Regions from separate parts of the Thalassobacillus sp. B23F22_16 genome, predicted to be linked through region 2. Evidence: riboswitches for the same ligand, from Rfam matches in the RefSeq annotation. Region 2 holds a riboswitch; each other region holds the start of a gene.
The links. Region 2 has a riboswitch for thiamine pyrophosphate ahead of ACGTNI_RS01855 (thiamine phosphate synthase). Riboswitches for the same ligand answer to the same signal wherever they lie in the genome.
Positions count from the first base shown of each region.

Region 1: another riboswitch for thiamine pyrophosphate. It lies ahead of tenA (thiaminase II); the one in region 2 lies ahead of ACGTNI_RS01855 (thiamine phosphate synthase).
Region 3: another riboswitch for thiamine pyrophosphate. It lies ahead of ACGTNI_RS08035 (YkoF family thiamine/hydroxymethylpyrimidine-binding protein); the one in region 2 lies ahead of ACGTNI_RS01855 (thiamine phosphate synthase).

Region 1 covers NZ_JBIEKD010000013.1:39,489-47,143, reverse strand. The annotation lists gene ACGTNI_RS11615 (Crp/Fnr family transcriptional regulator) at 1-295, opposite strand, end outside; gene ACGTNI_RS11610 (DMT family transporter) at 313-738, opposite strand; gene ACGTNI_RS11605 (disulfide oxidoreductase) at 892-1,311, opposite strand; gene ACGTNI_RS11600 (DsbA family protein) at 1,304-1,993, opposite strand; gene ACGTNI_RS11595 (sulfite exporter TauE/SafE family protein) at 2,207-2,923, shown strand; TPP riboswitch at 3,000-3,114, shown strand; TPP riboswitch at 3,325-3,427, shown strand; gene tenA (thiaminase II) at 3,496-4,185, shown strand; gene thiD (bifunctional hydroxymethylpyrimidine kinase/phosphomethylpyrimidine kinase) at 4,182-4,988, shown strand; gene thiM (hydroxyethylthiazole kinase) at 4,985-5,755, shown strand; gene thiE (thiamine phosphate synthase) at 5,752-6,369, shown strand; gene rpoN (RNA polymerase factor sigma-54) at 6,588-7,655, shown strand, end outside.
Region 2 covers NZ_JBIEKD010000001.1:377,062-384,716, forward strand. The annotation lists gene ACGTNI_RS01830 (M6 family metalloprotease domain-containing protein) at 1-32, opposite strand, end outside; gene ACGTNI_RS01835 (ThiF family adenylyltransferase) at 245-1,261, opposite strand; gene ACGTNI_RS01840 (thiazole synthase) at 1,261-2,031, opposite strand; gene thiS (sulfur carrier protein ThiS) at 2,028-2,231, opposite strand; gene thiO (glycine oxidase ThiO) at 2,215-3,348, opposite strand; gene ACGTNI_RS01855 (thiamine phosphate synthase) at 3,332-3,967, opposite strand; TPP riboswitch at 4,058-4,170, opposite strand; gene ACGTNI_RS01860 (3-hydroxyacyl-CoA dehydrogenase family protein) at 4,291-5,250, opposite strand; gene ACGTNI_RS01865 (fumarylacetoacetate hydrolase family protein) at 5,496-6,254, opposite strand; gene ACGTNI_RS01870 (2-keto-4-pentenoate hydratase) at 6,352-7,134, opposite strand; gene ACGTNI_RS01875 (adenylyltransferase/cytidyltransferase family protein) at 7,158-7,655, opposite strand, start outside.
Region 3 covers NZ_JBIEKD010000007.1:129,012-136,666, reverse strand. The annotation lists gene ACGTNI_RS08070 (class I SAM-dependent methyltransferase) at 1-502, shown strand, start outside; gene ACGTNI_RS08065 (rhodanese-like domain-containing protein) at 649-1,017, shown strand; gene ACGTNI_RS08060 (rhodanese-like domain-containing protein) at 1,035-1,331, shown strand; gene ACGTNI_RS08055 (sulfurtransferase TusA family protein) at 1,385-1,936, shown strand; gene ACGTNI_RS08050 (MBL fold metallo-hydrolase) at 1,960-3,084, shown strand; gene ACGTNI_RS08045 (sulfurtransferase TusA family protein) at 3,142-3,369, shown strand; gene ACGTNI_RS08040 (sulfite exporter TauE/SafE family protein) at 3,462-4,241, shown strand; TPP riboswitch at 4,303-4,404, shown strand; gene ACGTNI_RS08035 (YkoF family thiamine/hydroxymethylpyrimidine-binding protein) at 4,499-5,104, shown strand; gene ACGTNI_RS08030 (ECF transporter S component) at 5,097-5,681, shown strand; gene ACGTNI_RS08025 (ABC transporter ATP-binding protein) at 5,668-7,329, shown strand; gene ACGTNI_RS08020 (energy-coupling factor transporter transmembrane component T family protein) at 7,310-7,655, shown strand, end outside.

The DNA.
Region 1 (7,655 bases), on a different contig from region 2:
CCTCAACGGAATTGAACACCGTATTTCTTTTGACATACTCCACATCTCCGATGAGCTCCAGAGGACGCTTGAACCGGTTGATTAATGATTTTCCTTCAGGAGTAAGCGTAAAGATTTTTATTTTCCCATCCACCAGAATATAGAGTTCCTCCAGCTCGTCGCCTGCTGAGAATAACACATTTCCTTTCTTGAACTGATAAACCTTCATTAGGGGTCTGAAATGCTCTGGAAAGACCTTACTAAGCTCATAACGCTTGATATAGACTTCTGCATCAGCGGTTTTGAATTCTTTCACCGTTTACACACCTTCTTTTACAATTGAAAAAGAATAACACCGGCAAGCATCATCGTTAGCCCGAGTCCTTGCCGCAGCGTAATTGGAATTCTCTTTTCCCCGAACCATCCTTGTGATTCTATAATAAACGCCGTTCCTATCTGTGCAACGAGAAGGATAGCAATAGCTGCGGCAGGGCCAATACTGTGAATGGCTGTCAACTCTGAAAAAACGACAATGACACCAAATGACCCTCCAATTAAATATAGAAATGGAACGTTTCTAAAGCTCTTTCCTTTTCCATCTCTTACTTTTATATAAATAATCATAGCGATTGTAAAGGCTACGATATGGACCATTACCGTCGTATGCCATCCACCAATCGCATCGCTCATTCTTGCGTTGAATATTCCCTGCATCGTGATACAGATTCCTCCAAGCAGGGAAAATAAAGCACCTTTCATCCTTCATCCTCCTTTTCTGCATTTATTTAAAAGGAAGTTGAAAGTTTTGGAAAGGACATATGTCCTAAGAGTCATACATTCTTTAAAACAGCTTTCCCATTACCACAAAAAATAAGCTCAGAGCATCTGTGTCAGGCTCTAAGCTTAAAAAGTTTATTTCTTCCTTGCGATGAATAAGAAAATTGTAGTCAGTGTAAAGGCAAGGAGTGCCAGGAAAGGGATCGTAATGAACCCTAGCCAGTTGATATATTCCGCACTGCAAGGAACACCGCCGACGCAAGGTTTGATGCTCGCAAATCCAGGGACTTTTTGCTCCATATAATGAAAAATGGAAACCAGTCCGCCAATGATGGAAAGCGGCAAGGCATATTTAATGATGCTGCGGTCATTCAGGAAAGTCGCGATACCAAGAATAATGCTGAGCGGGTACATGAAAATCCGTTGTACCCAGCATAATTCACACGGAATGAACTCTCTTATTTCACTGAAGTAAAGGCTGCCTAACGTAGCAATGACAGCAGCGAGCCATGCCAGATAAAGAAAAATTGGCTGACCATTCGTTTTCTTATTCATTGCTTTCCTCTATCGCCTTTTCAATTTTCGTAGAGATTTCTTCATAATTAAATGGATCTTCCACCATGTCGCCATTGATCATGATGGTCGGTGTAACCTGGACGCCATGTTCCTTGACCAGGTTGTCATCTTTTTCCACTTCCTGCTGGATCTCTTCAGAGTCCATATCTTCGTTCATCTGTGCGGTATCAATAGATGGCACGCTATCTTCCGCTACTTCAATGATCTTTTCTTTCGTCAGCCAGCCTTCCTCATGCTCTTCCGGCTGGGCTTCATATAACGCTTTGGAAAAATCCCAGAATGCATCAGGGTCCTGTTTATAAACCGCTTCGCCTGCCGAGGATGCAAGCTCGGAGTCCTCGCCATGGAATAGCACATTGATATACGTGAAGTTGGCATCTCCGGTGTCAATGTAATCCTGTTTTACCAGGGGAAATGCCTGGTCGCTCCATACTTTACATGCCGGGCACAAGTAATCTCCAAATTCCACGATTTCAACCGGTGCATCCGATTCCCCGATTGTCGGGTGACCATCGATTGCCGGAGCATCACCGCCGGAAGAAGCCGTATCGCTTTCACCGCCATTGCCATTATTGTCTAACATAACAAAAGCAGCGATCAGTCCAATGACTACGACCGTCAGTATTACAATAAACTTCATGGATCCTTTGTTTTCCGCCATAATTACACTCCTGTATCTATGTAGATATTTTTATTTTAAACCAAAACCAATAACATCAACATGTTATCATAGAAAGACATCATTCACGCGAAAAAATATTGATATTTTTTGACAATCTTCTTTGATTATATACTTTCTATACATTGGTGAAAAGGATGCTGTCTTGCTATAAAGCAAAAGGAAGTTTAAAAGTCTCAGACAGAAGGTGTTTATGTGGATTCCCTGCTCGTATTCATAGTCATTATTCTTATTGCTTCTATTTTACAAACGAGTACCGGCTTCGGCTTTTCCATCATGGCGACGCCGTTTTTACTATTTCTATTTGAACCCAGAGAGGCTATCCAGATTAATCTGGCACTTTCTCTTGTCATATCTGCTGTGTTGATCAGAAAAATCAGCCAGGATGTCGACCTCGGTGTGTTAAAAAGATTCGTGATCGGAAGTGTGGGAGGGCTTCCTGCTGGTATCCTCCTGTTTCTGCTGGCAGATATGACGAAATTGAAGCTCGGTATCAGCATCGTCATTTTAGTGTTGACCGTACTTTTGATCTTTCGGTTCCGAACCCATCAGTCTCTACAAAGGGACTTTGTAGTAGGAGGCTTATCGGGGGCGATGACGACCAGTATCGGTATGCCCGGACCGCCAATTCTCCTTTACTTTTCCGGTACCGATACGAATAAGGAAAAACTGCGCGCAACGACACTTGCTTTCTATTTATTCATCTATTTGGTTAGTTTAATCATTCAAGTGGTATTCGCAGGAACTAATTTGGAGGTGTGGAAAGCGAGTGGGCTTGCTTTACCGGTGGTGTTTGCCGGACTCATTCTGGGGCAGCTGTTGTTTCATAGGATTAGCCAGCGGCTGTTTCGGGTGGGAACCTATATCATTCTACTTTTTACCGGTATGTACTTGTTGTTGGAAAGCCTGTAAACAATCAATAATAGCTATTGAAAGCGCTGACGGATCTTTGCTATGATATATATGTAACATTCAAATGAATAACTATGAACACTACTAGGGGTGCCCTGAATGGCGGGCTGAGAGGAAAGCGCGTAAAGCTTTCCGACTCTTATAGACCTGATCTGGTTAGTACCAGCGGAGGGAAGTAGTCGGAAGATACGTCTATTTTCTTTTAACCTACCAAGTCAGGTCCTCTGAGGATCTGGCTTTTTTCATTTCAGACACCCCCGGTAGAGAAAGGAGGAAGAAGATGAACCGGACGCTTCTGTTTACGACGATGGCGGTGTTTGTAGCTATCGGTACGTCATAAAAATCAGGTAAGATCAATTATTTCATTCTGTAAGAAGAGTTTCTTAAATAACCCATTTACGGAAAACTGCTAGGGGCGCGTTCAGCTGAGATAAGGAATCTTTCCTTTGTCCCTTGGAACCTGATCTGGATAATGCCAGCGCAGGGAAGTAGGAGAGGACTAACTTCATTACCCTCTATCTATCTACTTTTATTCCCCCTAGTAGCTTCCTGACTATTAAAGGAGGCTTACCATGACTTTCACAGAAAGTTTAAGAAAAGAAAATGACGCTATATTTAAGGAGATATTCAACCATCCATTTGTAGACGGAATTGGAAAAGGTAAGGTGCCTAAAGAAGCCCTTAAGCACTATATTAAGGCAGACTTTGAGTATTTGAATGCATTTATGCACATTTATGGTATTGCCGTCTCTAAATCAAGCAATCGAGACGATATATCTCTCTTCCATGATCAAATAGGCTTTGTTTTAAACAGTGAAACCCATCCACACCATAACTTTTGTGAGCAGGCGGGTGTAGTTTATGAAGATATGCAAGGGTACCCGCTCCCGCCAACGGCAGACCACTATATCAAGCACATGATGTACCATGCCCAAACAGGAGACTTAGCTGAAATTCTTTGTGCCCTGCTGCCATGTCCATGGACTTACCTGGAAATCGGTCAGGTACTGATGGAAAAATATAAACCGAATGATGATCATCCATTTTATCCATGGATAACTTTCTATGCAGAGGCAGAGGTGAGAGGCCTGACTGGAAAGCTGTGCGAACGACTGGATAGATTAGCTGAAGAAGCATCCGGGCGGCAACGCATTCGCATGAAAGAAGCTTTTCGAAAAAGCTGTCAGCTGGAACTTGCATTCTGGGAGATGGCTTATACGTGTGAAGAATGGCCGGTGAAGAAAAGGGTGATGCAACGATGAGTACCGCAACCCCTTGTGCTCTTACGATAGCGGGAAGCGATTCAAGTGGCGGAGCAGGCATTCAGGCTGATTTAAAAACCTTTCAAGAGCTGAAATGCTACGGTATGTCCGTTCTCACGTCCGTGACGGCACAGAATACAACAGGCGTCCAGGCTGTTCATCATTTGCCGACAGCGATGATCCAGCAGCAGCTGGCATCCATCGTTTCCGATATGCCTATCCACGCGGTGAAAACTGGCATGATTGCTAATCAAGAAATGATGAAAGTGATAGTTGATACGCTTCCTGAACTCCAGGTGCCTTATGTCATGGACCCTGTGATGGTAGCGACAAGCGGTGAAGCACTGATTGAACCGGAGGCACGGCAATATTTACGTCAGCAGCTGATTCCACTCACCACTCTCATCACACCAAATATCGCTGAGGCAGCCTATATTACGGAAGAAAAGGTGGAGACAGTAGCCGATATGAAGGAAGCGGCAACGCATATTGTCCATGGCTTCGGAGCAGGAGCAGCCCTTATCAAAGGAGGACACCTGCAAGAGGCAGCCATTGATGTGTTATATGACGGTAATAAAGTGCATGTATTTGAAACAGACCGGATTTCTACCAAAAACACGCATGGCACCGGGTGCACGTATTCTGCGGCAATTACGGCCTTTTTAAGCCAGGGCCTTCCATTAGTGAGGGCGGTAGAACGCTCGAAGCATTATATTACAGCAGCGATACGCCATGCATTCAACCTGGGATATGGAAACGGTCCAACGAATCACTGGGCGATACGGGAGGAGGTCAGGCAGTGAATGTAATCGAAGAGGTTAGAAAAAATACACCACTCATCCATCATCTGACCAATCAGGTGGTTATGAATTTTACAGCTAATGGCCTGCTCTCTTTTGGTGGAGCGCCAGTCATGGCAAAAGCTGAAGAGGAAGCAGCAGAAATGGCTGCCAATGCCGATGGCCTGCTAATTAATATTGGCACGCTGACTGCTCCAGAGATTCCAGCCATGGTAAAAGCGGGACAGGCAGCCAACGACAAGGGCCTTCCGGTTGTCCTAGACCCAGTTGGTGTGGCCGCAACCCCTTTTCGCAGACATGCCGTCGAGGAAATATTACAAGTAGTCCAACCGACAGCTATCAAAGGGAATGCTGCTGAACTAGCGAACCTTGTCGATATTTCCTGGGAAATGAAAGGTGTCGAATCGCGCGGATCGGGGGATATCGGTGAGGTGGCAAAACAGGTAGCTAACCGTTACAGCACGTTGGCGGTCGTATCGGGTGCTACGGATGTAGTCTGTAATGGTAAGCGTATGGAAACCAATGAGACCGGGCATGCCATCCTTTCTAAAGTAACCGGAGCAGGCTGTCTGTTAGGATCGATCTTGGCTGCTTGTCTGACAGTAGAAGGCACGGCTGAAAGGAAGGCACTGGCAGCGGTAGAGTTTTATGGGTTAGCAGCCGAGTATGCCGCGAATAGTGTTGCGGTTACCGGACCAGGCACGTTTGTACCTGCATTTATCGATGCTCTTTCTCTGGAAACTGCTCAACTGAGGAGGACAAACTCGTGAAATTAAAAGATAGGCTCCGTAAATATTTAGTGATGGGCAGCGTTAATTGCGACCGAGCACCGGAAGAAATTTTAAGAGCAGCCATCAAGGGGGGGATCACCGCCTTTCAATACCGGGAAAAAGGAGAAGGAGCTTTACAAGGAAAAGAAAAAGTACAACTAGGGTTGCTTTTACGGCAAATCTGCAAGCAACATGGTGTCCTGTTTATCATCAATGATGATACAGACCTGGCTGAATCACTCGATGCAGATGGGATACATGTCGGTCAAAGCGATGAATCGCCTGCCGATCTGCGTGAAATTTTTCCCGACAAAATCATCGGATTATCCGTATCAAGCTGGGAGGAGGTTGAGAAAAGCACGATAGCAGCGGTGGACTACCTGGGTGCAGGACCCATGTTTCCCACCACTACCAAGGCAGATGCGAAAAATCCTGTCGGTCCTGAATGGGTAAGAGAGTTGAGGAGAAAATACTCCTCTTTGCCGATAGTCGGAATTGGCGGCATCAGTTGTGGAAACTCTAAGGATGTCCTTTCCGCAGGTGCTGATGGGGTAGCAGTTATCAGCGCCGTCACCCAGGCAGCTGATATACCACGAGCCGTTCGACAGCTTTAACACTTCCCGCCCCTTAATAACCAGGAAATGGTTATTAAGGGGTTTTTTCTACGGAACGCAGCTTGCAAATCCACGGCAGATACCCCAAAATGTAATAAAGGAAGGCCTCGAACAACTTCTAATTCAAAGAGATACATAGTAAAATAGAATAACATTCATAAAACAGTCTGCCGTTAAATGTAAGCGTGTTCATGAAGGTTAAAGCAGGGAGGAGAAACATGATGGAGCTCAGTCTGTCTCAACGACAAACGACGAATCTGGCTATGACAACAGAATTACGACAGGCGATATCACTGCTGCAATTCTCTTCGATGGAACTGACGGCGTTCATCCAGGAACAAGCGCTGGAAAATCCGCTGATTGAATTAAAGGAAAAAAGCCCCGATGTCGATCATGAACCAGGCAATTACCCCAAATCTTACCAGCCCAACGTCAGTCCCCTTGATTTTGCAACGAAAGAGAAAGATATCAGGGAAGATTTGTGGGATCAGGCGCGTCTGCTGGAATTGTCGGAAATAGATCGATTATTAATGCAGTATCTAATATGGAATATAGATGACAATGGCTACCTTCCTATCCCGGAAAAAGAAATCGCCGAAGAATTCGGGCTTCCGGAAAGCCAGGTGGTTACGGTGCTGGAAAGCTTGCAGCAGCTGGAGCCGGCAGGTGTCGGCACAAAGAATCTATCAGACTATCTTGTCTTTCAATTAAGACAAAGGCTTGAACAGGATTCGTTGGCAGAACAGATGGTAGTTCAGCATTTGAATTTACTGGCAGAAAAGAAATGGCGACAGCTTGCGGAGGAATTAGATGCAAACCTAACAGAAATCCGGGAAGCTGCAGAAATCATTCAACAGCTGAAACCGAAACCGCTAGCGGGAATCGCTAAAACTCCTGCAGAGTACGTACGGCCGGATATATCCGTGAAAAAGCACCAGGGAAGATATAAAATCATTCTTCACGACAGTTATTTACCTTCCATACAAGTAAATACCAACTATCGTTCATTGATCACACAAAATGACCAGACGGCGAAGTATGTAAAGGACCATTACCAAAAAGCGATATGGCTCATGAATAGTATTGAACAACGGCAGGCGACAATGATGAAGATTGCAGAAGTGCTCGTCGACAAACAAGCGGAGTTTTTTGAAAAAGGTTTTACCGCCATTCAACCGTTGACGCTGAAGGAAGTGGCTGAAGCAATCGGTGTGCACGAGTCTACGGTAAGCAGGGCGAAAGCGAATAAAGTAATTCAAACGCCTCAGGGATGTTTTGAGTTAAGT
Region 2 (7,655 bases):
GCAACCGACAATAAACTTCGAACTGATCTCAAATCTATCATCCTCCCTAGTAGATTTGAGGACCATTCTATCACTCTCTCTATGACATTTATATTCATAAAATTCCAAATTTTGAAAAACAGGTGGAAAGTTGTAAATTACTAGGTATTTATGCAGAGCGATTCTTGTCGAAAACTCGTTTATTATGCCAGCTATCTTCCAACAGTGTGTTACCATTTTCTGGAGGACCTGGGGTGTCTTTGACTTACGCTTCCACATAGCGATGATACAACTTTTTCGCTTCCTGCACATCTTCCACACCATGGATTAATGTTCTTCCATCCTTAAAAACGACGAATCGCTTCTCCTCCATATGAAACCGGAGGAGTACCTCATTTACCCTGGCTTCCCCGGCAAGCGGTTCGATCCGCTGGGCTAACCGCTCCAGGTTGACGTTTTCTTTCCGGCCCGGTCGGACTTGGACCGTATCTCTTCCGCACAGGACGGCGGTTCGGATGCCTTTTTCCTTTTTCAAATAAGGAAACTGAGCTTCCGCAGAGCAAGAAGCACACTGTGGGTCTTTGAGTTTTGCTACATCAATTGAACTGTACTGCCTCCCCCACACATCAAAAGAAACCAGATGCGTCGACATCGAATGCCCCGTAAGGAACTTCAGACATTCTGCCGTCTGATAGGCGGCGGTAACCTGGACAGCCGGTCCGATAATGCCGGCAGTCTCACAAGTTTCCCCGTCCTGCGGCAGCTGATCGATCAGGCATTGGAGGCACGGGGTTTGACCAGGCAGGATCGAAAGCGATATGCCATCGCTTTTGACACACCCGCCATAGATCCAGGGAACCTTATATTTACAGGCGGCATCATTAATGATGAAACGCGTGTTGAAATTATCGGTCCCATCAATCACCATGTCTACATCTTTCAACAGCAGCTCTGCATTTTCCGGGTCAAATTCTTCAGCAATTCCTACTACTTCGATCGTAGAGTTGATCGCTTTCAGCCTGGCTTCCGCTGCTTTTGCTTTCGCCCTCGAGCTTGCAGCATCTTCTTCCGTGTACAGCTGTTGTCTCGCAAGGTTGCTCCACTCAATATAATCGCGGTCGATAATCGTAATCCTACCAATCCCAGCTCTCGCCAGCATTTCGGCATTGGCACTGCCTAAAGCGCCTGCTCCGACGATGAGTACATGTTTTTCAGCTAAAAGCGCTTGTCCTTCTTTCCCGATCGGGGCAAACCGCTCCTGACGGGAGTACCGTTCTGCCATCAGGTGACCAGCCCGCTTTCCGGACTGCTTTTTATTCCGTACGCCTTCTTCCCGATTCTTCCTGCCTCATACCCGAGTCTTCCTGCTTGAATAGCGAGCTTCATAGCCTCTGCCATTTTGACCGGATCACCGGCACCAGACACGGCAGTATTCAGTAGGACACCATCGGCCCCAAGCTCCATCGCATGAGCGGCATCCTTCGGAGAACCGATTCCTGCATCGACGATGACCGGGATTTCTGACTGTTCGATAATAAATTGCAGGTTCATCTCATTGATAATTCCCCTGCCGGATCCGATGGGAGAAGCCCCTGGCATGATCGCATGAATGCCCGCTTCCTCTAACCGTTTCGCTAACACAACGTCATCCGATGTATACGTAAGCACCGTGAATCCTTCCTCCAACAGCTGCACGGACGCCTTCATCGTTTCAAACGGATCCGGTAATAGCGTTTTGTCACAGCCGATCACTTCGACTTTGATCATGTCACATAAACCGGAGGCACGGGCAAGGCGCGCGATCCTGACTGCTTCTTCCGCTGTCTTGGCACCAGCCGTGTTCGGAAGCAGGCTGTACTTATCAAGGTCCAATTCTTCCAGCAGGTTCGGTTCGTCTTTATCAAAAATATCCATTCTCCTGACAGCGAACGTAAGAATTTCCGTTTCGGAAGCGGCCACTGCTTCTTTTTGTTCTGCAAAACTCGGATACTTCCCTGTCCCCAGCATCAATCTTGATTGAAATGTCTTTTCACCAATCGTTAACATGTTCATCCTCCTCCAACAAAATGTACGATTTCAACCCTGTCTCCATCGGCAAGTTTCGTATGTTCATAATCAAGTCTGCGGATAATTTCTTTATTGTGCTCCACCACGGAAATCTTTTTCTTAATGTCATAGGAATCAAGCAGTTCCGATACTGTTGTGATATGGTCAGGTAAATCAATGCTTCTTCCGTTAAGTTGAATATTCATAACTGGATGCTCCTTTCTTATCCAAACGCTTCGGTGAAAACAACTCCCGGAAAGCCTGAGGTACGTCTTGCTTCGTAATCAGATCCTTCATCATCTGCCCCGTAGCAGGTGCCAGTAAAATGCCATTTCGGTAGTGCCCGGTGGCAAAGTAGAATCCCGTAAGTGCCGGGTGCTCTCCTATGATCGGCAACCCATCGACAGACCCCGGCCGGATTCCTGACCAGAACTCCTGCATCGGTTCTTCTTTCAGTTCTGGAAAAACTGCAAACACACGATGCATCAGATCCGCCAGTCCTCCAGCGGTCGTTCCTGAACTTAAGTCATCAGGTTTGGACGTGGCTCCAACGATGTAACGTCCATCCGGTTTCGGGACGATGTAAAAATCGTTAAAGAACAACGCTTCCTTAAAATAATGCTTGCCTGGTTGAATCGAAAAGCATTCCCCCTTCACAGGTACGATTGGGTTATTCATCCCTGTCGCTTCAAACCATCGCCCACTGTCCGCTCCGGAAGCTGCCACAACCCGGCTCGCTGTTACAGAAGCATTCTCTAATTGCACCGTGAACATGTCCTCCGTTTTTGTTACATCAAAAACATTTGTGTTTTCCAGTAAGTCGCCGCCATAAAGCAAGGCCGCCCGTTTCAAAGCTTCGCAAGTGGCAGTTGGTTCGACATGGCCATCCTTAGTCATAAACAATGCCCCGGAAACCTCCGGCGGAAGATCAGGCACTTTATCCCTTACCTGTTCGGCTTCCAGCCATTCCAGGCTGGTGAACGCATGTTTTTTCTCCAGGAGCTCCTGTTTATGCCCTTCATCCATCGCGACTTCCATCATTCCAAACGGAGAAAGCCCGATATCAATCGCTGTTAGTTCATGAAGTTCCTTCCTTAAGACTTGATATAAATCTCTGCTTTTTTCACAAAATTCATGATAGGCATCGGATGCCTGGTGCTCCGTATGAACCCCGAGCATCCCTGCGGCTGCTTTCGTAGATTTCTGGCCACTCACCTGCTTATCAATGACAACGGCACGGACCCAGCTTTTGTTCAAATAGTAGGAAATAGAATGACCAATGATGCCACCGCCAATGATCACGACATCATAATGTTCCTTCATGGATCGTTAGCTCCTTTACATACCTTTTTACAGCTTGAAGCGGTTGTGCAGCCTCGAAGATCCCCGACATGACAGCAACCCCCGCGGCACCCGCTTCCTGTATTTCTAGTATTCTATCGGGAGTGATACCACCAATCGCGATCACAGGAATATCAATCGAAGAAGTGATAGATTCGAGCTCCTCAAGGCCTCTTGGCTCCATTCCTTTTTTGCTGCTTGTTGCATAAACATGACCAAACATCACATAATCGGCACCTTCCTCCTCTGCCTGTTTTGCCGCTTGAAGGGAATGAACCGAGACCCCAACCTTCAGAGAAGGATCCGTCTGTTTCACCTTAGTCACCCCGGAGCCCTTTTCTTTCAGGTGAATATTGGGGGCTCCAGTCTCACCGGCAACATCTAATCGACTATGGATACACAGCTTGTCCCTATTAACTCCGCTTGCAATTAACCCTTCTACTATCGACTGATAGTCAGCATCATTCATGTGAGTTTCTCTTAGAATAATGAGATCTACCAATGGTTCAATTTCTGCAATTGCCGCTGACAACGTCTGCCTTCTCATCTTTCCATTTGTCACTGCCACCAGTTTCATACCCAGCACACCTTTTTTAAGCATTAAAAATACCACTTCCCCCGGAGGAAAAGTGGTATGTCCCATTTACTTAAGTCGACAATCGTGAAAGAAACATAGACTTGCTCTTTCACGACGCCATCGTCGTCACTTTCCTCCGCTGGTGTTTCAAGCCAGATCAGGTTCCGAGGGTCCCAAAGTTATACTTTGATCTCAGCCTTAAAGGAAAGGCACCCCTAGTGAATATTTTTATGCAGTTTTTGGAAAACGCTTCATCTATTACTTTACAATAATTTCGCATTCTAGTCCAGTTTATTTTCTGATTTTTCCGAGCATTGATTGGTGATTTCTATAGCCACCTCTTCCTATTAAGAAAAAGAGTTAATATTTTGCTGATCACTTTTTTGCTGTAAAAGTTTCAGGAGATCCAGGAAATGGTCGTCCCGTGTATGAATCGCTTGTTCCCCGTGATCCTCATATTGGTAAAAACCTTGGTTCGTTCTAATCCCATGCTGATCGTTCTCCACCATTTCCTTTAAGAAGGAAGGGACTTCTCTTGTATTCGATAGATCTTCTAATATCTTTCCAACCATCGCTTGTGTGGTTTGCAGGCCGGCTAAATCCTGACTTTCCATCGGTCCGCAGAAAGCCCACTTAAAGCCCATGCTTCCTTTCATGGCAATATCAATATCTTCTGCCGTAGCCACTCCCTCTTCCATTAAGTGGAATGCTTCGCGAAGCATAGCTACTTGAACGCGGTTGACGATAAATCCTGAAATTTCTTTTTTCAGGACTACTGGCGATTTTCCGATTTCTTTCATTAAATCATAAGTTGTTTCGACGACGGTTTCCTCTGTTTTTTCTCCCTTAACAATCTCCACAATTGGTACCAGTTGTGGCGGGTTGAAAAAGTGAGTAATGACAAACCTTTCCGGATGCTTCGCTTTTTGAGTTAATTCCTCCAGTGGAAAAGTGGACGTATTAGACGAAATAATCGTTTCGTCTGAAACACTATCCTCGATGATTTCGTATGTATCCAGTTTTTTCTCCAGATCTTCCGGTATGGATTCAAAAATAAAGTCAGCACCTTCAATAGCTTCATGCAAATCGGTTGTATACGTGATACGCTCCAGCGTCTGATTCATCTCGTCCTCTGTCAGCATCTCTTTATCAACCATGATTTTTAAGCTATTCGTCATGAGTTCTCTTGCATCTTCCAATGATGACGCTCGTCTGGCCCGGATTTTTACATTTTTTCCTGCCTGGGCAAATAATTGAGCAGCGCCATGCCCCATCACACCTGCTCCAAGTACGGTAATATTTTTCATTTTACTACCCCTTTTATATGGTTATTTTTATAAGATTACGTTCGCCCCTGTTTCTTCATCAAATGTAACATGTTTGCCAAAAGCACGCTCTCCATCACCTGGATATGAAGTATTAACTCTACTATCTATTCTAAAAATATTTCGACATTTATGAAACTTCGAATTCCGCTATATGCAACAACTTAGATTTTTTCACACAAATGAAAAACCCACTTCAGCATTCTGCTTAAGTGGATTCCTTCAGACTATTCAATCACTTGGTTTTCCAGCTTTCCGATCCCTTCTATTTCGATTTCGATATGATCGCCAGGCTTAAGCGGTCCCACTCCAGAAGGGGTTCCGGTGATAATCACATCCCCAGGGTTCAAGGTCATCACTTCTGTCACCTTGACAATCAAGTCCTCGATTTTATGAATGAGGTCATTCGTATTCGAGTGTTGTCTCACTTCACCGTTAATGGACAGCTTTATATCTACATGATTAGGATCCAGGCCTGTTTCAATTACCGGCCCCAGTGGTTTAAAAGTAGGAAAGGATTTAGCTCTAGTAAATTGTCCATCCTTTTTTTGAAGGTCCCTGTCCGAAATATCGTTATTGCACGTATAACCGAATACATACGACAACGCTTCATCCCTTGAGACATCTTTTGCTTCTTTTCCTATCACGACTGCGAGCTCTGCTTCGTAATCAATTCTGTGTTCCAAATTTGGTAAGGTCACTTTGTCTTCATGACCAATAATAGCTGTCGGGGAGACCATGAACATCATCGGCTCCTCAGGGATCGGCATCCCGCTTTCCTCGGCATGAAGGGCATAATTCAATCCGATGGCCACCAGCTGCCCTGGCACGACCGGTGGTAAAAGTTTCACTTCATTTAAATTAAAAGTAGTGTCGAGTTTACCTGGTGTCCCTTGCAAAAAGTCCCCGTCTAATTTTGTGATTGTATCTCCCTCTAATACTCCATACATTACTTCTTCCTTTACTGCAAACCGTACATATTTCATTAAAATAAATCCTCCCTTCTGTCTTTTCCTTCTATTCACGTATAAAAAAATCCTTCTCCTGTCATACGCATTCGCAGAAGGGATAACATCCACAAATCTATTTTCCGAATTGTATCGCTACGGTTCCCAAACCTTCAAATTCAGCTTGGAACGCATCGCCATTTTGTACCGGGACCGCTTTAGCCAACGCTCCTGCCAGAATACATTCTCCCGTATGCAAGGTAATATCGTATTCCCCTAAAGCATTGGCCAGCCAGACTACCGCTTCCAGAGGATTCCCCAATACCGCAGACCCTTTGGCATTATCGAGAAAGCTCCCATTTTGATATACGCTCATTTCTACATTTGGAAGGTCAAGCTCTTCCAGTCTTTTCTTCCCCTTACCAAACACGACACCGGCGGAAGAACCGTTATCTGCTACGGTATCCTCGAACTTGATTTTCCAATCCTTAATCCGGCTGTCAATAATTTCAGCTGCGGGAATGACATAATCGATTGCCTGCTTTACATCATCCAAGGTAACCCCTGGCCCCTTAAGGGAATCTTTTAGCACAAAAGCGATTTCGAATTCTACTTTTGGTGCAATAAAGCGGTCAGCATCGATAGGAGCTTCTTCCGAAAAGACCATTTCATCCAGTATGTGGCCATAATCAGGTCGATCAACCCCAAGCATCGTCTGCATCGCCTTACTTGTCAGTCCGATTTTCTTTCCTTTCATAACCGCTCCATTTCTTTTCCGCTCTTCCACATATTCTAATTGGATGTGATAAGCATCTTCCACGGAAATAGAATCATCCGTGTCGGTTAAGGGAGCGATCGGCTTGCGATTCTTTTCTGCTTCATAGATTTCCAGAGCTGCACACTTTAGCTTTTCAGCCATTATTCCCACGCTTCCTTTCCTGATCATACATGCTCGTATATTTTTTGAGTGGACAGGGACTTTCTCCAAATGACGGAAACGTCTGCCCCGTTAAGCGTCCTGGCTAATCGTTCATCTACTATTTGGAATCGATCATTTTCCCGGTTGTTATTTACTGTTGTGTAAAAGATTTCATTTCCCGTGTTAATTGTCACTTCATAGACCCCGCTCCCCGGCAGCATGTAATAATCTGCCGGTATAAAAGTCTGGTTAATTAATTTACCTCGAACTTCATACAAGCGCCCCATCATGGCAGACAGGTCATTGACGCGCCCTTCAGCAATCGTATTTCTAATGCGTGTCGAGCTTATCTTTTTTCCCAGGTACTCGATTTTATGGACCTTGGTCACAGCTAACTTACCATCTGAATCCTCTTTCAGGCGATCAATATTCCCTTCTCCCATCTTGCCGTAATGAAAATCATATCCTGCTACGGCATGCACGGTATCGAAGTTTACTAGATATTTTTCTACATATTGCTG
Region 3 (7,655 bases), on a different contig from region 2:
CGTTCCTGTCGAGGAAGTCATCCGTCTTCTTGATTTGAATGGCGACGAAAAAGTCATCGATCTTGGAGCAGGAAACGGGTATTTGACATTACCGATTGCTAAAGCGACGAAGGACCGTGTTACTGCGGTTGATATCCAGCCGGAAATGCTTGAGATGCTGGCGGAACGCGCAGAAAAAGAAGGACTGGGAAATCTCGATCGCCAGGAAAGTGGATTAGATCGTCTTAATTTTCCAGACGGGTCCTTCCAGCGTGCCATTTCAGCCTTTGTCTTGCACGAGGTGCCGGATCTTGACCAGGCGTTAAGTGAAATTTACCGCATCATTCCTGAACATGGAATGTTTGTTGTACTGGATTGGGAAAAGGTAGAAGGTGAACAAGGTCCGCCGCTTCATGAGCGTATACCATCTGAAGATATGGCTCATCAAATAGAGCAGGCAGGTTTCTCTGTTAAAGTCGGCAAATTCAATAAGGACGTTTACTTTATTGTTGCCACTAAATAAAGGGATGGAGGGAGCACTTTCGCTTCCTCTGCCCGCTCCACTTATTTTTTTAAAAGTCCGCCAATAAGGAAGGGTTGACTTTTAAAAAAATAAGTTTAAACTATACCCATAGGGGTTATGGTAATAATGAAGAGGGGTAATGCTAAATGGAAACAATTATAACCATCGTAGCAGTAGCATTGATCATTGGCTTTTTAGCAAAACGATTGATGCCGGCTAAAGGCGTCGATCAAATTACAACTTCACAATTGAAGGACGAAATGAAACAGAAAAAAGGGAAACAATTCATAGACGTCCGTACACCGGGCGAGTATCAGGCGAATCATATTAAAGGCTTTAACAACCTGCCGCTTCAGCAATTAGGAAAGCAGACGGATCAGCTGGATAAAGAAAAGCCTGTCTATGTCATCTGCCAGAGTGGCGGCCGTTCCTCAGCAGCATCTGGCATGCTGAAGAAGAAAGGTTTTGAAAAAGTGATCAATGTCCAAGGCGGCATGAACGCCTGGAGAGGTTAAAAGGAGGATTTCTAACAATGAATAGTTTAACTGCAGAACAAGTTAAAGAAAAAATGGAACAAGGGGAACAACTGAATATCGTCGACGTTCGTGAAGTCGATGAAGTCAGCCAGGGCAAAATTCCTGGTGCGGTAAATATCCCGCTTCACTTGCTTGAGTTCCGTAAAGATGAATTGGATAAAAATAAAAACCATATCATGGTGTGCCGTTCCGGCGGCCGCAGCGGTCAGGCGACACAGTTCCTTGATCAGTATGGTTATGACGTTACCAACATGGAAGGCGGCATGATGTCCTGGACTGGTAAAGTCGAGTAATCGATTTGCCGCAGACACACATCAACTTTCATCTATAATAGGAGGTATTTTCAATGAAGGTAAACGAAGTATTAGATGCAAAAGGGCTAGCTTGCCCGATGCCAATCGTAAAAACGAAAAAAGCGATGACAGACCTGGAGCCTGGCCACGTACTAGAAATCCAGGCAACCGACCGCGGATCGATCGCTGATCTGGAAGCATGGTCTGAAAACATGGGTCATCAATACCTTGGATATAAGGAAGATGGCGATGTTTTGTATCACTATGTTCGTAAGAGTTCCGACTCCGAAGATAAACCAGAGAAAAAGCATGACCAGGTCGTTTCTAATGAAGACCTGGAAGGTAAATTGAATGACGAGATCACTGTTCTTGATGTTCGTGAACCAGCGGAGTATGAATTCGGCCACATTCCTGGAGCTGTATCCGTACCGCTTGGAGAAATTGATGAAAAAGCAGATGAAATCGAAAAAAATAAAGATGTCTATGTTATTTGCCGCACCGGAAGCCGCAGTGACATGGCAGCTCAGAAACTTGCAGAAAAAGGCTATAACGTATTTAACGTAACGCCAGGCATGAAAGACTGGAAAGGCGACGTAGAAAAATAAATCATTAATTGGAGGGGTTATCAATGCCAAAAGCAATGAACGCACAAGAAATTGCACGTAAAGTTATTGATAAAGAAGAATTGTTCATTTTGGATGTTCGTAACCAAAAAGAGTTCGCAGATTGGAAAATCGAAGGTGACAGTGTAGAAGTCATCAACGTACCTTACTTTGATCTATTAGATGGCGTGGAAAGCATCATGGATAAATTGCCAAACGAAAACGTGTTGGTCGTTTGTGCAAAAGAAGGATCTTCTATGATGGTTGCTGATCTGCTTGAAGAAGCTGGCGTGACAGGAGTTTCTTACTTGAAAGGCGGTATGAAAGCCTGGAGTGAGTACCTCGAGCCGGTAAAAGTAGGCGATACTTCTGATGGCGGTGAACTTTACCAGTTCGTACGTCTAGGAAAAGGCTGCCTATCTTATATGGTCATCTCTGACGGCGAAGCAATGGTCGTCGACTCTAACCGTATGATTCAGCCATACCTTGACTTTGCAAAAGAAAAGAATGCAAAAATCGTTCAAGTTGCAGACACTCATCTGCACGCGGACCACATCTCCGGCGGCCGTGCACTTCGTGAAGAAACAGGTGCTCAATACTGGCTGCCACCAAAAGATGCAACCGAAGTTCAATTCGATTACACCGCACTGGAGGATGGCACAGAAATTACAGTCGGTACCACTAAAGTTGGCGCTCAAGCTGTATATTCTCCAGGTCACACGATCGGATCTACTTCTTTCATCATCGACAGCAAATACTTGTTGACTGGTGACATCCTGTTCGTAGAATCCATTGGCCGTCCGGACCTTGCAGGCCTTGCAGAAGACTGGGTCGGCGACTTGCGCGACACACTTTACAGCCGTTACAAAGAGCTGTCTGAAGACTTGGAAGTACTTCCTGCCCACTTCGCTAACATGAGTGAAGTACAGGATGATGGTAAAGTATCCGCACCACTAGGTGAGCTTTACAAAGTGAACACTGGCCTGAACGTGGAAGATGAAGGCGAATTCCGTAAAATGGTTACAGAAAACCTTCCACCACAACCAAACGCATATCAGGAAATACGTCAAGTGAACATGGGTAAACTAACACCAGAAGAAGAAGAGAAGCGTGAAATGGAAATTGGACCAAACCGCTGCGCGGTATCCTAATGGGCTGCCCCATTCTAGTGGGGCTCCCGGTTAATTTTAAAAAAGGAGTGTATCAAAATGGAAGCAAATAAAGTACTAGATGCAAAAGGTCTGGCATGCCCAATGCCAATCGTAAAGACAAAAAAAGCGATGGATGAATTGAACAGCGGAGATATCCTCGAAATCCACGCAACAGATAAAGGTGCAAAAGCAGACTTAGCAGCCTGGACTGATTCCAGTGGACACGAACTCGTCGACCAGAAAGAAGAAGACGAAGTCCTCAAATTCTGGATCAAGAAAGGCTAAGGAATAAAGGGGGACAGACATACCAGCACAGCTGGGTGGCTGTCCCTTTCCAATTGGTAAGGCTTTCATAGAGATAAAGGGAGGAAGAAAAAATGGATTTATGGTTTTATGTCACGATATTCCTAATTGGCTTTGCAGGTTCTTATGTTTCTGGAATGGTAGGGATCGGCGGATCGATTATTAAATATCCAATGCTTTTATATATACCACCTATGCTGGGATTCGCCGCTTTTACCGCACACGAAGTATCGGGAATCAGCGCCGTTCAGGTGTTTTTCGCAACCATTGCCGGTGCCTGGGCTTACCGTAAAGGCGGTTATCTCAATAAAGATCTGATTATTTATATGGGTGCAAGTATCCTGGTTGGTAGTTTCATAGGAAGCTATGGTTCAAGATTCATGGGTGAAAATGGGATACAGATTGTCTACGGCGTGCTCGCCTTGCTGGCAGCCATCATGATGTTTATTCCACGCAAAAATGTGGATGATATACCACCTGAAGAGGTGACCTTTAATAAAACAATAGCCGCAACGGCAGGTTTCTCCGTCGGTGTTGCAGCCGGTATCGTTGGTGCAGCAGGTGCCTTCCTGCTTGTTCCGATCATGTTAACGGTTCTAAAAATACCGACTCGCGTAACGATTGCAACTTCTCTGGCCGTAACGTTCATATCATCGATTGGTTCCACTGTCGGGAAGGTGATGACGGGGCAGGTTGTCCTCGTGCCTGCGATAATCATGATCATCGCAAGTCTGATCGCCTCACCGCTTGGTGCAAAAGCAGGTCAGAAAGTAAACACCAAATTGCTTCAAGGGATTCTGGCAGCACTGATCGTCGGAACTGCTATCAAAATCTGGTGGGACGTTCTGCTTTAATGGTTTACAATGGATTGGAAATCTATTAAGCTATAAATAACTGAAAAATTGCATAGCGAATTTCGAGCACTAGGGGTGCGTGTAAGCTGAGAGGAGTCTTGGACTCTGACCCTTAGAACCCGAACTGGATAATACCAGCGTGGGGAAGTGCATGGTCTTAGGTGACACGTATAATAAATAAACGATACCTTCGAACTGCATTCCCCCGCGGGATGCAGTTTTTTATATGGAAAAATATAAAATTTGGAGGGTTATTTATGGAAAACCAAGTATGCAATGGAACAAGCAAGATTGTCGGGTGCCGTTTTTCAGTACACCCCATGACTGATGACTTCGTTTCTGTCATCCTGGGAGCTTTAGAGGAAGTGGATACGTCAAAGGTTTGGATGAAAACGGATGATGTCAGTACGTGTGTCAGGGGAAGACTTCCGCATGTCTTCGATGTCACACAGGCGATTTTCGCCCAAGCTGCCAAAACAGGTCATCATGTCGCTTTTTCAGGAACGTATTCCGTCGGCTGTCCAGGGGACACCGAGGGAGACGTGTATATGTCGGAAGATGACACAAAAATGAATAATCAGGATGACATGGATCAATACACCGCCTGTGATTTTGCCTTGTACCCGCTTGGTTCTGACAGTTATATGGAAATGATCATGGAACAGATTGAAGCAGCGAAGCAGCGGGGGCTGGAAGTGGAAAGTATTCATTATGCCACCAAGCTACGTGGAGAGGCCAGAGAAATTTTCGCGACACTTGAAAATGCATTCGCGGTCACTCAGGAGCATAACAGCCATGTGGTCATGACGGCTTCCATTTCAGCCAACAGCCCGTCCCATCAGAAGGAGAATGACGATGAATAACTGGAAAATGAGAGAAATCGTTGTCATGTCGGTTCTGTCTGTTGTTTTTGCTGTGGTATATCTGGCGTTTCTTCCAGTTGGAAAGCTGCTTGTCGGCTTTTTCGGACCGATCGGTTATGATTTGATTTTCGGTATCTGGTTCATCGTATCGATTATCGCAGCTTATATTATCCGGAAGCCTGGTGCAGCATTTTTATCCGAGACCATAGCAGCGATCATTGAAGTCATGCTCGGAAACGCTGTCGGGCCGATGTTGATTGTCTCCGGTATGATTCAGGGACTTGGCGCAGAAGCAGTGTTTGCCGCCACCCGCTACCGTTTGTACAATGTCTGGGTACTGATGGGTGCTGGTATGGGGTCCGCGCTGTTCAGTTTTGTATGGGGTTACTTCATCTCAGGGTATGCTGCTCTTGCTACTTCTTATGTAACTGCGATGTTTATTGCCCGGATGATCAGCGGTGCGGTCATTGCAGGATTGCTAGGAAAAGCACTGAGTGACGCGCTTGCTAAGACCGGTGTGCTATACAATTTCGCCCTTGGAAAAGAGCATAGGAGAAATAAACATGGCGCCGCATGATTTAATTGAGGTGAAAAACCTTACCGTCAGCTACGAAGAAGCAAAAGAGCCTGTTTTGGATGGCTTGAATCTTTCCCTTTCTAAAGGAGAAACCACGTTGCTGCTCGGCCCCAGCGGCTCTGGCAAAAGCACCTTGATGTACAGCCTTAATGGCCTGTACCCCGAAGAATTAGATGGAAAGCTGACAGGGGAACGCTTTTACAGGGAACGCCCTTATGAAGCGTTTAATCCAGGAGAATTAAGCAGGCGGATCGGTGTGGTGTTCCAGGATCCCGAAAGCCAGTTTTGCATGCTTACAGTCGAGGATGAAGTAGCATTTGGACTGGAAAATCTCGACACGCCTCCTGACGTTATCGCTGCGAAAGTGGACTGGGCTCTGGAGCTGGTGGGTTTGTCCGATGTGAAGGAAGCGACGATTACGGCTTTGTCCGGCGGAATGAAACAGAAGCTGGCATTAGCCTGTATCCTCGCTATGGATCCGGAGTTGATCATATTAGATGAGCCGACATCCCTGCTCGATCCCCACTCGAGGCAAGCGTTTGTTGAGACCGTCATCTCCCTTCAGCAGGAAAAAGGATTTGGCTTGCTGATCATCGAGCATAACCTCGATGAATGGCTGGCCTATGTGGATCGCTGCCTGCTAATGAATCGTAATGGGAAACTTTTTTATGACGGACCATTAGCACAAGGATTCCGGGAGCATTATGAGACGATTCAAAGGGAAGGAATATGGGTGCCTCGTCTGTTTCGGACGGCTTATCAACTGATGCAACGAGGGATAATCAATGATAGAAAAGAGTTCCCTATTGAATTAGAAGCTATCTCTCCACATATTCCGCCTGCATTTTTCAAGAAAAAAGTCTCTTATTCGTCGGCAATTCCTCATCTCTCCCTGGAAAATGTCAGCTATAAACACATCATTCATCCGGTTACGTCCACCATCCACAAAGGGGAGTGGGTGGCTATTGTCGGAGCAAACGGAGCAGGGAAGACGACGTTAAGTCTGTTGCTGGCTGGGTTGAAGGCACCCTCAGGAGGAACAGTCACACTGAACGGCAATCGTTTGAAAGAGTATCGAAGTGAAACCCTATGGCAGGAAGTCGGCTACGTATTCCAAAATCCTGAGCATCAATTTGTGGCGGATACAGTGTTTGAAGAAGTCGCCTTTGGCCTTCGGCTGCAAGACCTGCCAGAGCCCGAAGTAAAAGAACGCACGGAAACCATGTTGGAACACTATGGCTTAGCGGCGCACAAGGATCGCCATCCTTATACGTTGAGTCAAGGTCAGAAGCGCCGGTTGAGTATTGCAACGATGATGGTAGAGAACCAGGGGCTGCTGGTTTTGGATGAACCAACGTTTGGACAGGATGAACATTCGGCACAGGAAATTATTGCGCTGTTGCAGCAACGGCAGCAGGAAGGTGGGACCCTGGTGATGGTTACCCATGATATGGAACTGGTCGATCAGCATGCCGACCGTGTTCTTGTCATGGAAAACGGGACCCTGGCCTTTGATGGTTCTCCTGAGGAGTTATGGAAAAAAGGGAAGCGCTGGCTGGCTCACCACCAATTACAACAGCCATTTCGTGTCCGGCTGGAACAAGCGCAAAAGAAAGGAGCGGCGGCAATTGAATCTGCAAGAGCTTAATCCCAGTGTGAAAGCGATCACGCTGATTGTAGGTGTGTTTTTACTGGCTTTCGTTTTCGATCCGATTACGCCGTTATTGTTTTCGCTTGGAATCATAACCATTACATTTCTTTTCGGGCACGTTTCTTTTAAAAGGTGGGCGCTTTATTTTATCCCTTTCTTTATCATCGCTTTCGGATTCTTCTGGACGACGCTTGTCTTTAGTGACAGCAGTAATCATTCAGGGAGGCTGATAGAGGCTGGGTTTTTAACTTTTCCACTGGAAGGATTTCAAGTTGCCGTATCACTCGCCTTGCGCGTGCTGGGTTTCGCTCTGTTATCCTTAC